Regions from separate parts of the Pleomorphomonas sp. PLEO genome, predicted to be linked through region 1. Evidence: riboswitches for the same ligand, from Rfam matches in the RefSeq annotation. Region 1 holds a riboswitch; the other holds the start of a gene.
The links. Region 1 has a riboswitch for FMN ahead of AB6N07_RS14135 (DMT family transporter). Riboswitches for the same ligand answer to the same signal wherever they lie in the genome.
Positions count from the first base shown of each region.

Region 2: linked by a shared signal. The riboswitch ahead of ribD (bifunctional diaminohydroxyphosphoribosylaminopyrimidine deaminase/5-amino-6-(5-phosphoribosylamino)uracil reductase RibD) and the one ahead of AB6N07_RS14135 (DMT family transporter) in region 1 are both predicted to bind FMN.

Region 1 is NZ_CP166625.1:3,045,982-3,053,359, reverse strand. It holds gene AB6N07_RS14155 (peptide ABC transporter substrate-binding protein) at 1-572, opposite strand, end outside; gene puuE (allantoinase PuuE) at 725-1,642, opposite strand; gene pssA (CDP-diacylglycerol--serine O-phosphatidyltransferase) at 1,716-2,570, opposite strand; gene AB6N07_RS14140 (phosphatidylserine decarboxylase) at 2,582-3,292, opposite strand; gene AB6N07_RS14135 (DMT family transporter) at 3,453-4,385, opposite strand; FMN riboswitch at 4,490-4,640, opposite strand; gene AB6N07_RS14130 (MFS transporter) at 4,813-6,213, shown strand; gene yidD (membrane protein insertion efficiency factor YidD) at 6,205-6,582, opposite strand; gene AB6N07_RS14120 (iron-sulfur cluster assembly scaffold protein) at 6,592-7,032, opposite strand; gene folE (GTP cyclohydrolase I FolE) at 7,207-7,378, shown strand, end outside.
Region 2 is NZ_CP166625.1:3,294,415-3,301,792, forward strand. It holds gene efeO (iron uptake system protein EfeO) at 1-467, shown strand, start outside; gene efeB (iron uptake transporter deferrochelatase/peroxidase subunit) at 473-1,780, shown strand; gene efeO (iron uptake system protein EfeO) at 1,814-2,632, shown strand; gene ribH (6,7-dimethyl-8-ribityllumazine synthase) at 2,699-3,154, opposite strand; gene ribB (3,4-dihydroxy-2-butanone-4-phosphate synthase) at 3,162-4,370, opposite strand; gene AB6N07_RS15265 (riboflavin synthase) at 4,346-4,954, opposite strand; gene ribD (bifunctional diaminohydroxyphosphoribosylaminopyrimidine deaminase/5-amino-6-(5-phosphoribosylamino)uracil reductase RibD) at 4,961-5,968, opposite strand; FMN riboswitch at 6,061-6,212, opposite strand; gene AB6N07_RS15275 (ABC transporter substrate-binding protein) at 6,327-7,289, opposite strand; gene AB6N07_RS15280 (ABC transporter ATP-binding protein) at 7,286-7,378, opposite strand, start outside.

The DNA of each region.
Region 1 (7,378 bases):
TTCTCGATAGCCCAGCTCGGCACCGGCAGCGCGGCGTAATGGGCCAGCAGCTCGATGAAGTAGGGGGTCGAACGCTCAAGCGTGATCTCGAGGGTCTTGTCATCGATCGCCTTGACGCCCAGCGTGTCGACAGCGGCTTTACCGCCATTGATCGCTTCGGCATTCTTGATCGGATAGAGAATGTTGGCGTATTCGGCGGCTTCCTTCGGATCCTCCATCCGACGGTAGGCAAACACGAAGTCTTTTGCCGTCACCGGCTTGCCATCCGACCAGTTCGCGTTGTCGCGAAGCTTGAAGGTGTAGACCAGACCGTCGTCCGACAATTTCCAGCTCTCGGCTGCGCCCGGGATGACCTTGCCGTGCGGATCATAAATGGTAAGGCCCTCGAACATGTCGCGGACAATGAAGCCCTCGACGTCGATCGAGATGTGCGCCTGATCCAGCGTCTGCGGTTCGCCGCCATTGCCGCGGCGGATGACGACCTCGGCCAGCGACGGCGTCGCCAGAACCGCCAGCATCGAGCCGGCGATCAACGTCGCCGACAATGTGCGGAATATACGGTGGTTGGTCATTTTATCGAGCCTCCTGCCTGTAGTCGCGTCGACCGAGCGCTTACCGCCGATCGCCGAAATAATTGATTTTTCTTTGGTTTTCTTACCAGCGATTCAAAGGCGCCGGTAGTGCCAGCCGGCGCCAATTGTCGTTCTCTCTCTTTTTGCCAGCGTCAAGCGCCGGGCCGGTGTTGGGCGATCCAGTGCCAGGCGATATCGATCCGGCGGGGTACCCAGACCTTATCATGCGAAAGCACGTAATCTACAAAACGCTGAAGCGCGGCCACTCGGGCCGGTCGCCCGACGAGGCGGCAATGCAGGCCAACGTTCAGCATCTTGGGACTGCCGTTTCGGCCCTCCTCGTAGAGGACATCAAAAGCGTCCTTGAGGTACGTGTAGAACTGATCCCCCGAGTTGAAGCCTTGATTTGTCGCAAACCGCATATCGTTGGTGTCGAGCGTATACGGAATGATGAGATGCGGCCCGCTGGGTCCCTCCACCCAATAGGGCAGATCATCGGCGTAGGAGTCCGACGAATAGAGGAAACCGCCCTCCTCCATGGCGAGTTCGTTGGAGTGGATCGAGGCGCGGCCGGTATACCAGCCGAGCGGCCGCGATCCCGTGACCTCTTCGTGGAGGCGGATGGCTTCGAGCATGTGCTCGCGCTCGGCCTCCTTGGTATAGTCCTTGTAGTCGATCCACTTGAGGCCGTGGCTGGCGATCTCCCAGTCGGCCTCCTTCATGGCCGCCACTATCTCCGGATTGCGAGCCAGCGCGGTGGCAACGCCATAGACCGTGACCGGCACGGCGCGGGAGGTGAACAGGCGATGGAGCCGCCAGAAGCCGGCGCGCGAGCCGTATTCGTAAATGGACTCCATGTTGGCGTGCCGCTGGCCCGGCCAGGGCTGGGCGCCGACGATTTCCGACAAGAAGGCTTCGGAGGCAGCGTCGCCATGGAGAATGCAATTCTCGCCGCCCTCCTCATAGTTGACCACGAACTGCACCGCGATGTGAGCGCCTTCCGGCCAAGCGGCGTCGGGAGGATTGCGGCCGTAACCGACCATGTCGCGGGGATAGGTCTTATCGATCATGTCGCGTCACCTCGTCTGCTTGAGCGATTTACCGGCGCCAACGCCGGAGCAGCTAGAGCGGAGCGCAGCCGGCTCAGTGCGTGATCTCATCGTCGGGGAATGAGCCCCCCACGTCGAGCGTCAACTCATCTTCCTTAGTACCGTGCGTGCGCGCCAGCCGGTTCCACGCACGCCAGCCAAACGGAATATAAGCAAGGTAAAGAATGGTCAGAATGCTGAGGACATGGAATGGATAGCTGACCAGCAGCATGGCCAGGATAACAACGCCGATCAGGATAGGCACCACCCATTCGCGTTGGATGCCACCATATTTTTTGCCCGAGAAAGTCGGCACGCGGCTGACCATCAGCGCCGCGATCAACACGACATAGGCAACCACCACCGGTGCCGCCGCTTGCGGCACGTCGATGCCGACACGATCGATATAAATCGGCAGGAGCACGGCGAGCGCACCGGCCGGAATCGGCACCCCGGTGAAAAAGTTGGCCTGCCAAGCCGGCTTGTTCTCGCCCAACATCGTGTTGAAGCGAGCAAGACGCAAAGCACCGGCGATAGCGAACAGCACCACGGCAACCCAGCCGAAGGAATTGATGTCGTGGAAATTCCACACGAACAGCAGCAGCGGCGGTGCAACACCGAAGCTGAGGAAATCGCTAAGGGAATCGAGTTCGGCACCAAATTTTGAGGTGACATGAAGGTAGCGGGCGAGCCGACCATCGAGCCCATCGAGCACGGCGGCGATCAGAATGGCGTAGACCGCCATATCCACGCGCCCCTCAAAGCCCATGCGGATCGACGTGAGCCCGGCACACAGCGACAACAACGTCACGAGGTTGGGAATCACGCTCCGGATCGGAATACGACGAACCCGCTTCGGACGTTCAACGGCTTCCGGATCGGGATCAAACGGCGGGAAAAGTCCAGGCATTACCGTCCGCCTCAGGCCACACGCACGAAAGGCGTCTTGGTGATGCCGTCGATATCGGCGAGCACAGTCTCGCCGGCGATCGCCCGCGTACCTTCGGAGACGAGCGCCGTCGCCGTCGTCGGTAGATAGACGTCCACACGCGAACCGAAGCGGATGAGGCCGAAGCGATCGCCAACGGTAAGGCTCTCGCCCTCTCGCGTGAAGGAGACGATACGCCGAGCAATCAGACCGGCGATCTGAACCACGCCGACGATACGCCCGTCTGGTCGCTCGATCACCAAGCCGTTGCGCTCGTTGTCCTCGCTGGCCTTGTCGAGCTCGGCGTTGATGAACTTACCGGCCTTGTAGGCGATGCGGGTGACGCGGCCAGTGACCGGCGCTCGGTTTACGTGCACGTCGAACACGTTCATGAACACGCAGATCCGGAACAGCGGCTCGGAACCCAAACCGAGTTCACGAGGCGGCACGGCGAGGCCCACCGACGAAATGCGACCATCAGCCGGCGAAACGACGAGCGAGTTCGACACCGGCGTGACGCGTATGGGATCGCGGAAAAACAGAGCGCACCAGATGGTGAGCGCCAACCCGATCCAGAACAGCGGTTCGAACAGCCAGCCGAGCAGCACGGTCGCCGCCAGGAAAATCAGGATGAACTTGTGCCCTTCCGGATGGATCGGCGGCACGGCGTTCCGGATCGATTTCAGCACCGACATGTCATTCAAGCCCGTAGAACGGCGGGGCAACCCCGCTAAGAGAAACGGACTTTTCGCACGAATGAGCGACACATGCAAAGCCGGTCGCCGCCACTCGCCGGTTGTTCACACCGCTTTCGCCAAAAGACGGCGGCCGGAGCATTCGCTCCGCCCACCGTTGCCGCCATCCTCAAGCCGGCACGGGCTCGTCACCACCCCGCGTCGCGGTCTCCGTGCGCAGCAAGTAGAGTGATGCGCCGATAATCAGGATAGCGCCGCCCCAGAGATAGCCGCTCGGGGCATAGGCAAAGACCAGCCAACCGGCCAGCGTGTTGAGCGGCAGGCGCACGTTATCGAAGGTCTGGAGATAGGAAGCGTCAGCGCGCGCATAGGCGAGCGTCAGAAGATATTGCGCCGCGGCGGTCAGTGCTGCCAACGCCACCACCACCCAAAGCACCGTGCCTGCCGGCAGTGCGAAGGCGGCTCCCACGTCGAACCCGGTTGAAGTGAGCAGGAAGGCGGCATTGATCGGAGTGAGCAGCGCCAGCAGATAGATGGTCACCGAAGCCGGACTCTCAACGGCGGCGAGCTGCTTGGTCATCACCGACGAAGCCGCCCACATAGCCGCCGCGCCGAGCGGCAACAGGCTATAGACCGAGAAGCTGTCCGACCAAGGGGCGAGGATCAGCATGCCGCCGATAAACCCGACGACCGTGGCCAGTGCCCGATGTGGGCCGATACGCTCACCAAGGATGAGCCGGGCCGCCACGATGACGATGAACGGCGAGGTCATATCCACCGCCACCACTTGGGCGATCGGCACGCCGGCTGCCAGCGCACCGACGAAAAACTGTACGCCGAGCGTTGCGAAGACGACGCGAACGATATGCGCCACCGGATGGGCGGTGTGGAAGGCGCCGGCACCGAGCTTCAGAAGCGTGGGCAGGAAGAAGACGAGTGACAGGCCGTATTGCCAGAAGGCGAGCGCCTGCGATGAGAAATGGTAGGTTCCGGTCACCCACTGGGTGAGCACATTGATAGCGGCGAAGACGACGCCGGCCGACACCATGTAGATCGCCCCCAGCACGGGAAACGACTTGGTCTTGTTCGGGCTCTGATTCAAGGTTCGGATCCTTAAGACAAGGAACGACACGGAATCAGGGCGATCGGGTCATGAAGACAATCGGTCGCGGCCGGCAAACACCGTCGCGAACGGGATTTTCAGCATACCCTTCTCTTTCATCCGGACTGTACCGTCGGCTCCGGAATCCAACCGGATCTGCTGACCCCCGGCCTTACGGCTGGAGCGCTCGCGGGCTAGACGACTCACGCCGCCATTACCGCCGGTGGGGAATTTCACCCCGCCCCGAGAATGGTTGCCAGTGTGGGAACCCACGCCGACACAAAGACTTTAGTCCGAGAAGCATCGGAAATCAAAGGCGACACACCGTTTCCGCGCGCATGACAGTCATGTTCTCCGACATGTGATCGCTATCCCCTCGACCCTTGACCGCGCTTCCGCCATAAACCGGACGAAACGTGAGAAAGCCATGCTTATTCCGCTGATTGTCGCCTGCGCGCTCTTTATGGAAAATCTGGACAGCTCGGTGGTCTCCACCTCGCTACCGCAGATCGCCATCGATCTCGGTGTCGATCCGATTTCCCTGAAACTGGCCTTCACCAGCTATCTGATTTCGGTGGCTGTCTTCCTGCCGATCTCCGGCTGGATGGCGGACCGTTTCGGTGCCCGAACCATCTTCCGTCTCGCCATCGTGGTGTTTGTAACCGGGTCGATACTCTGCGGCCTGTCGTCATCACTCGAAGGTTTCGTCGCCTCCCGCATCGTCCAGGGCGCCGGCGGCGCGATGATGGTGCCGGTTGGCCGGCTGGTAATGCTGCGCTCGATTCAGAAGTCCGATTATCTGCGCGCCATGAGCTGGCTGACGGTGCCGGCCATGATCGGCCCGGTGCTCGGGCCGCCGCTCGGCGGCTTCATCACCACCTTTTTCCAGTGGCGCTGGATCTTCTGGATCAATATCCCGATCAGCATCGTCGGTCTCATTCTCGTCAGCATTTTCATCAAGAACTACAAGGAAGAGAATCTTCCGCCGCTCGATACGCGCGGTTTCGTGCTGTCCGGCATCGGTCTCGCTGGTTTCGTATTCGGCGTCGCCGCCGGCGGCATCGGCGTGCTGCCAACCTGGCTCGACATCGCCCTGATCACGGTCGGCGCGGCTTCGCTCTATGCCTATGCCCGCCACGCGGTGGAAACCCCCGAACCGTTGATGGACTTGAATCTCTTCCGTTTGCCGACATTCCGCGTATCGGTGCTCGGTGGTCTTCTGTTCCGCATCGGCGTTGGCGCCATTCCCTTCCTTCTGCCGCTTCTTCTTCAGCTCGGCTTCGGCATGACGCCGTTCGAAAGCGGCATGCTCACCTTCGCCACCGCCGCCGGCGCGGTATTCATGAAGTTTTCAGCGCCTCGCATCGTCCGGGCCTACGGTTTTCGCATGGTGCTGATGGTCAACACGCTGTTCACCACCGCATTCCTCTTGGCTATTATCTCTTTCAGCAAGGAGACATCGCATCTGGTGATCTTCGCTGTGCTGCTGGTTGGCGGTTTCTTCCGCTCCTTGCAATTCACCGCGCTCAATGGTCTCGCCTTTGCGGAGGTGGACAATCGGCATATGAGCCACGCCACTTCGATCTCCTCGGTCGGCCAGCAGATCTCGGCGGCGCTCGGCGTCGCGGTTGGTGCCACCGCCCTTGAGATCACCCGCTCGATGCGCGGCGACATGGCCGTCCTTCCAACGGACTTCATTCCGGCCTTCCTGGCGCTGGCGGTGATCGGCCTTCTCTGCATCCCGATCTATGCCCGGATGTCGCCGAACGCCGGTTCTGAAGTCTCCGGCCATCGCGCCGCCGAGGCCGCTGGGGAGGCGTCAGTCTAGCCGAGTCGCCGGATCGATATGAGTGCCGCTCCAGCGCGCGCCCTTCCAGGGGCGCCACCACCGATAGGTTCGATCGATCGTCTCTGGCACCGGATCGAAGCCGGACGAGCCCCAGGGATTGCAGCGGAGAATGCGGGCAAGGCCCATCCAGCCACCGGCCCATAAGCCGAACCGGCCGATTGCCTCGTCGGTATAGCTGGAGCAGGTGGGAAGATGACGGCACTGCCGCCCCATCAAAGGCGACAAAACGATCTGATAGACTCGTATCAGTCCCCGGCCAACAAGACGCCCCGGCGTCGACCGACGAGTCGTAACGTCTGAATTGACGTGGCCGCCTTCATCGCTATGTCGCTGTCCGCATTCGCACATGGCCGATTCCTAGCCAGCGACACGCGCGGCGGCGATATCGTCAAGGCAAGCAACCACCGCCTCGAACACCAGCATGGTCGAAGTGTGTCGCGCCTTGAAGTCGCGCACCGGCTCAAGATAGCGAAGCTCGGCAAAGCGACCGGCCGGCGGCGCGGCGCCCTCTTTGAGCATGGCGAACATCTCGTCACGCGCCTGCCTGAGTTCGGCGGACGTGGCACCCACCACGTTTTTAGCCATAACGGCCGCCGCTGCCTGCCCCAGCGCGCAAGCCTTCACCTCGTGAGCATAGTCGGCAACGACGTCACCTTCTAACCGGAGATCGACGGTGATCCGCGAGCCGCATAACTTGGAATGGCGCGTCGCCGTGGCATCCGGCCCGGCAAGACGGCCGACGCGGCCTATGTTGCCGGCCAGTTCAAGGATGTGCGCGTTATAGACGTCGTCGAGCATGCTGACACCTTCGGCGGACGGCCAAGCATAATATCCAGCTTCTCGCCAACCGCCTTTGAACTCCGGGGCACGACGCGTATATAGGCCTGAGACGGCCTTCCCGCCAAGCGCGGAGACAAGCCGGACGTTGTGGCCTCCGCGAGAACCTGCGCGAGACCCCAGGAAGGACCAAGCATGGACGATGCCATCTTCACCGCCAGTGCCCGCAAAACTCGCCGCCCAAGCCGCGAGGAAGCCGAGGCCGCCGTCCGCACGCTCATTGCCTATGCCGGCGAGGATCCGGAACGTGAGGGGCTACGTGACACCCCCAAGCGCGTCGTCAAAGCCTATGCCGAGCTTTTTTCAG
Region 2 (7,378 bases), 250 kb from region 1:
GGCTCTGGCGAGATAATTCGACCGCTGGCTTGAAACCCGTCACCGACAAGCTGGCCGCGGACGCGGTGGCATTGCGGGACCGCCTCAAGGCCGTGAAGTTCGAACCGGCCGACCTCGCGAGCAATGCGGCGCGCGAGGCACGGCGGCTTGCCGAGGGACCAGTGATCTCCGGCGACAGTCTCTACGCCGGCGACGACCTCGGCGAATTCGCAGCTGCCGTTGATGGGCTTGAGAAGCCGGTGTCGCTGTTGCAGCCGCTTGCGAACGACGCGTCGCCCGATGCGACCAAGGCTGTGAGCGATGCCTTCGCGGCGGTGAGGGCCGAAATCGTCAAACTCGCCGGACCGGGCGCGGTGCCTGTCGCCTATTCCGAAGTGCCGCCGGACGCCCGCAAGGCACTGTCTGCCACGTTCGTCGCGCTCGCCGACGCTATCGACCGGATCAATCCGGCGCTTGGGTTGGAGTAACAAGGATGCTCGATCCGAAGGATCTCCGCCGCCCCTCGCTTTCTCTCGATCGTCGCCGGTTGCTGAAGGGGCTCGGTGCCACGGCAATCGGTAGCTCGCTCGCAGGTGTCGCCAAGGCTGAAACCGCGCATCACTCGGTCGCCGATGCCCCGGTTGCCAACGCGGCGAGCCAGATCGACAGCGTTGCCTATCTCGGCATCCATCAGGCCGGCATCGTCAATGCCCGCCCGGCCAATGGCATGGTGGCGAGCTTCGATGTGCTGGCCAACGATGCCGGTGAGCTCGAGACGCTGTTCCGGACGCTGACGGCACGTATCGCCTTTCTCACTGTCGGCGGTCCGGTACCCGTTCTCGACCCAAAGCTGCCCCCCACCGACTCCGGTCTGCTGGGCCCAACGGTGCGGCCTGATAACCTGACGATCACCGTGTCTCTTGGTGCCTCGTTGTTCGACGAGCGGCCGTGGCTCGCCCCCTTGAAGCCGAAGCATCTCTCGCGGATGACCCGCTTCCCCAATGACGCGCTCGATGCCGAAATCTGCCACGGCGATCTAACCATTCAGATCTGCGCCAATACGCAGGACGCCACGATCCACGCGCTCCGGGACATTATCAAGGCATCGAGCCGCCAGTTGATCCTGAAGTGGAAGCAGGAAGGCAACGTGCCGGTCATTACGCCGGGGCCGGATGGCCGCGCCGAGAGTGCCCGCAATTTCCTCGGCTTCCGCGATGGAACCGCCAATCCGGACTCTTCGGACGCCACCGAGATGGATCGCGTGGTTTGGGTGGGGCAGGAGGATGGCGAGCCGGCCTGGGCAATGGGCGGCAGCTATCAGGTGGTTCGCATCATCCGCAATTTCGTCGAACGATGGGATCGTACGCCATTCGGCGAGCAGGAGCGCATCATCGGTCGCACTAAAATGACCGGCGCGCCACTCGATCGCCGGGATGGCCGCGAGTTCGACGTGCCTGATTTCGCGGCCGATCCCGAGGGCAAATCAACGCCCATGGATGCCCATATCCGGCTTGCCAACGCCCGCGACGAGGCTTCGAAAGCGCATACGATCCTGCGGCGGCCGTTCAACTACTCCAACGGTGTCACCCGCTCTGGTCAACTCGACCAGGGACTGCTGTTCATTTGCTATCAGGCAAACCTCGAACGGGGCTTCATAACCGTGCAGCGCAAGCTCAACGGCGAACCGCTCGAGGAATATCTCAAGCCAGTCGGCGGCGGCTATTTCTACACGCTTCCCGGAATTCGCGACGCTTCCGATTACCTCGGCAGCTCGTTGATCGCCGCTGCGCGCGGCGCCTGATCCCATATCCATTTCATGAAGGGAGACCGAAACATGCGTATTTCCGGCCTTGTCGGTGCTTCGGCGCTGACGCTCATCCTCTCATCCGGCGCCTTCGCCCAAGAGGCCAGCCTCGATCTCGTCGAGCCGATTGCCGAGTACAAGATCTACGTCTCGGAGCAGGTCGCTAAGCTGGTGCAGGACACCACTGCCTTTACCGCTGCCGTCAAGGCCGGCGAGGTGGACAAGGCCAAGGCGCTGTTCGCGCCGACGCGCGTTTCTTACGAGGCGATCGAGCCGATCGCCGAACTGTTTTCCGACCTCGACGTTTCCATCGACTCGCGCGCCGATGACTACGAGAAGGCCGAGGCGGACCCGGAATTCCCCGGCTTCCACCGCATCGAGTACGGCCTGTGGGAGAAGAACTCGACCGAGGGCCTTGCGCCGGTGGCAGACAAGCTGCTCGCCGACGTCAAGGAGCTGGAAAGCCGCATCGCCTCGCTGACTTTCCCGCCCGAGAAGGTCGTCGGTGGCGCAGCCGTGCTGATGGAAGAAGTGGCGGCCACCAAAATTTCCGGTGAGGAAGATCGCTACAGCCACACCGATCTCTGGGATTTCCGCGGCAACTTCGACGGCTCACGCAAGATCGTGGATCTGGTCCGGCCGCTGATCGCCGCCAAGGAAGCCGACTTCTTGAAGACGGTGGACGCCAACTTCACCACCGTCGATACAACGCTCGCCAAGTACAAGGATGGCGAGGGCTACGTCACCTATGACAAGCTGACCGAGGATGATCGCAAGGTGCTGGCGGCGGCGGTCAATACGCTGGCCGAGGATCTGTCGACTTTGCGCGGCAAGCTCGGGCTTGATTGAGGTCGAATTTCCGGGATTGAGGAAGGCGGCGGTCCGAAAGGGCCGCCGTCCTCGTTTGTGGGGATGTCAGCCCGCCTTGATTTTGTTCAGCGTTGCCAGCGTCTCGACGCAGGCCGCCGCCGCTTCGCGGCCCTTGTTGGCAGCGTCATCGCGGCTGCGGACCAAGGCTTGTTCGTCGGTGTAAGTGGTGAGAATGCCGAAGGTGATCGGCACGCCGGTGGCGAGAGTGGCCTGCATCAGTCCGGTGGCGGCACCGAGGCTGATGAACTCGAAATGCGCCGTGTCGCCCTTGATGACGCAGCCGAGGCAGATCACGCCGGCATAGCGGCCGCTTTTGGCTAGCGTCTGGGCAAGAAGCGGAATCTCGAAGGCGCCGGGAGCCGAGAAGATATCGCCATCGAGCAAAGCTACGCCGCGTTCTTCGAGCTCACGACGCGTGCCGGCAAGAAGGCCGCCGGTTACCTCCTGATTGAACTGGCTGACGACGACCGCAAGGCGCGGTGGCGTAGGGGAAGCTGTCATTGGATCCTCACGAGTCATGCTGGCAAAGGCTGTGGCCGAAGCGCTGGCCCTTGGTGGCAAGGTAGCGGCGGTTGAACGGATTGGGCGGGATGATGAGCGGCACTTGCCCGACGACATCGATGCCGTAACCGGTGAGCGCATCGGCCTTGGCAGGGTTGTTGGAGAGCAGACGCAGGCGGTCGATGCCGAGCGCCTTCAGGATCTGCGCCGCGATCCCGTAATGGCGGGCATCGGCCGGTAGGCCGAGGGCGGTGTTGGCGTCGAGCGTGTCGAGGCCGCCGTCCTGTAGCGCATAGGCGCGGATCTTGTTGGCAAGGCCGATGCCGCGTCCCTCCTGGCCGCGCAGGTAGACCACTACGCCACCCTCGGGGTCTTCGGAGATCAGCCGCTGAGCCTCATGCAGTTGCGGACCACAGTCGCAGCGGAGAGAGCCGAGCGCGTCGCCCGTCAGACATTCGGAGTGAACGCGGACGAGCGGCGTTTTGCCCAGAGGGCGACGCACGATGGCGAGATGTTCGACGCCGTCGACAAGGCTGCGGAAGGCATGGACCCGCAACACGCCATCAGCATAGGCCGTCGGAAGGTCGGCGCTCGCCACCTCCTCGACCAGGGGCTCGGTCGCCCAGCGATGTTCCACCAGCTCTGCGATGGTGAGGACCGGGATATCGTGCTCCCTCGCGAAGCGGTCGAGTTCGGGCCTTTGGGCCATGTGGCCGCTCTCGCCCATCACTTCGCAGATGACGGCGGCGGGCGACAGCCCGGCGAGACGAACAAGGTCGATCGCCCCCTCGGTGTGGCCATTGCGGGCGAGCACGCCGCCCTCGGCCGCCCGGAGCGGGAATACGTGGCCAGGCGAGACGATGGCGCCAGGCGCTACGGCCGGGTCGGCGGCGACGCGGATGGTGTGCGCCCGGTCATAGGCCGAGATGCCGGTCGTAATGCCTTCGCGCGCCTCGATGGAGACGGTGAAGGCGGTGGAGCGGCGGGCACGGTTCATCGCCACCATCGGCGAAAGACCGATCCGGTCGATCTGTTCGCCGGTGAGCGCCAGACAGATCAGACCGCAGGCCTTCTTGGCCATGAAGGCGATGGCTTCGGGCGTGGCGAACTCGGCGGCGACGACCAGGTCGCCTTCGTTTTCCCGGTCCTCGTCATCGACGAGCAGGACCATGCCGCCGGCCTTCAGCCGGTTCAGTGCGCGAGATAGGGCTTGCATAGTGCCTCCACGTATTTGGCGATGACGTCGACCTCGACATTGATTTCGTCGCCGAGAGCGGCAGCCGACAGGTTGGTGTTGTCCCAGGTGTGGGGAATGATGGTGATGCCGATGCGGGCACCATCCCGTGCCGGTTCGATGGTGTTGATGGTGAGGCTGATGCCGTTGAGCGAGATCGACCCCTTTTCGACGCAGTAACGGGCGATCGCGGCGGGCAGGTCAAACTCCAGGCGGCGGGCGTCGCTGTCGGGCGTTACCGAGACAAACGTTGCTTTGCCATCGACGTGGCCCTGGACCATGTGGCCGGACAGGCGATCAGCGAGCGCTACCGAGCGCTCAAGGTTGACCACTGAACCGGTTGTGAGACGGCCAAGATTGGAGCGAGACAGTGTTTCGGGAGAGAGGAAGAAGCGGGCCGTGCCTGCCTCGTCCATCTCCGTCACGGTGAGGCAGACGCCGTTGACGGCGATGCTTTCGCCGAGTTCAAGGTCGGACCAGCCGGTTGGAATGGAGACCACCAGCGAGCCGCCGGTGGCCTCGGCCGTCCGGACCGCGACGGTCCGGGCGATGATGCCGGAAAACATAAGGTTTCAGCCTTTCTTGTTGTGGTTTCGAGAAACGGTGACGCGGTCGGGAGTGCCGTCCCCGATCTTTCTGATGGTGACGTGCTCGTCCCAGATGTCGGTAGCGAGGATGGCGGAAGTCAGTATCGGCCCGGCCTCGACCAGGACCTCATGGACGCTCTCCGTGCCGAGACGGGTGAGTGCTTCGCCAATGTCGGAGAACAGTATCGGCCGCAGGCCGCGCCGTGCCGCTTCGGTGAGATAGTCGGCCGGCACACGGCTGCCGCGGTCGAGAATGGCGAGGATTCGGCGCTTGTCCGGATGGTCCGGGAGCCGGCGGACGGTGAATTCCGGGTTGTCGGCCAGGATCGTACCGCTGCCGGTGAGGATGGCATCGGCGCGGCGACGCATGCGGTGGGCAAGCGTCAGAGAAGTTTCCGACGTGAAGGTGCGGTGGCCCACCGGCGGGATCATCGATCCTGTGTCATCAAGTGCCTGCTTGACCGTGACGAAGGGGAGGCCGGTGGTCACCCATTTGACGAAGGGGGCGATGAGGCGCTCGGTGTCGGCGGCGAGGCGACTGGCGTCGGGATGGTCGAATTCAGAGAGGAAGCGAACGGAGAGGCCGGCCGCGGCAAGACGCGCCGCGCCGCCGCCGTCGACGCGCGGATTGGGATCGGTCTCGGCGATCCATACCTCTCGGGCAGGCGTTGCCAGGATCGCCTCGGCGCAGGGCGGTGTGCGGCCATGGTGGTTGCAAGGCTCCAGCGTGACCACCACGGTGTGAATGCGGTCGATCGTGCCAGCCGCGTTGCAGGCGGCAATGGCGCGAGCCTCGGCATGCAGATCGCCGGCCTTGCGATGCGCCTCGACGGCGAGACTATTGCCGACCGCGTCAAGCAGCACGCAGCCGACCGGCGGATTGGGGGATGTGGCGCCAGCATAATCGGCCGCGACGGCGATCGCGCGTGCAAAGGCATCGGCAATGACGCCGGCAGGCAGAGAAGAACTGGTCAGGTCGTTTAAAGCGCCCATGCGGTCCTCGATCCAATGATCGAACGCACTGGGGGCGCAAGCAAACGCGCAAGCACGCGCGCCTCCGCACAGGAGGACACACGTGTGGCGTCAGCCGTTCTCTACCATCCGGACTATACCGTCGGCCCCGGAATCACACCGGATCTGCTGACCCCGCTCCCAGAAGGGAACGGGCGCTCGCGGGCTGACGCGCTTTCGCGCGATTACCGCCGGTGGGGAATTTCACCCCGCCCCGAGAACGTTCACCGCCATGAAAGGCGGCATCCAAAAGCATAGGCATGACGATCCAGACGCGCAAGATCGGATCGATTACGAAGCGCGCCGTGCACGCGATCGTGTTCGGCGCGCCTCCCCGGCGTTATTTTACGGCGTAGGCGATGGGAGATACGAGATCCTTGCGGATGTCTATTACCCGGTCCTTCGGGAGCATAGCATTGTCCACCATGAAGGCCTGATCGCCCTCGAGATTGGTGATGTCAGCGTCGGTCAGCGTTGGCGTGAAGTCATAGAGCGGCAGCTGCGCCTTTGCATCCTCGACCGAGATCTTCTGCTCGTCCGCGGCGATCTTCAGCGCTTCGTCAGGCTTGGCCGCCAGGAAGTCGAGCGACTTGCGATGGGCAGCGAGATATGCCTCGACGAGGTCAGGGTGCGCGTCGATGAATTTGCCCGATGCGGCGATCACCGTGGTCGGTTGGATGAGACCCTCGCCTGTGGCGAGCGTCTTGCCACCAGCCTTCTCGACGGCGATGGCGTTGTTGCCGGCCAGCGTCGCGACGTCGATCTGACCTGAGAGCAGGGCGGCGCGGGCCGTCGGCAGGTCCATGTTGATGTAGTCGACGTCATTGATGGTGAGGCCGGCGGAGGCGAGGGCCGCGGCCAGGAGCTGATGCAGGGTCGTTCCCTTGGGGCCGGCAATCTTCTTGCCCTTGAGATCGGCGAGGGTGAGCGGACCATCATTGCGGGTCATCAGCGCGAAGGCCTTGGGCGAACGCGAATAGACGGCGATGATGCGGACATCGACGCCGTTGGCCTTGGCGAGGATGGCCGAGGCGCCGCCCAACACCGAGGCGACGTCGATGGCATCGGCGGCGATGGCCTCGGTCTGCTTGGCGCCCGAGGTGATCTCGGGACGCTCGATCTTGATACCCTTGGCACCAAAATCGGCTTCGAGGATACCTTCGTGCTTCTCGACGATCGACGGCACATTGAACGGCGCGGTGACGTAGGTGACGCGCAGGGCCTCAAGATCGGCCGCGAGCACGGGGGATAGTGCACTGGCGAAGAACGCGACGGCGAGGGTAAGGCGGGTAATCGGCTTCATGGATTCCTCCTGGATTTGATCTCGGAATTGAACGGATCGGCGCCGCCGACGAGGCGTGCAAGAATTTGGCGGCGGAGGTCGACGACCGC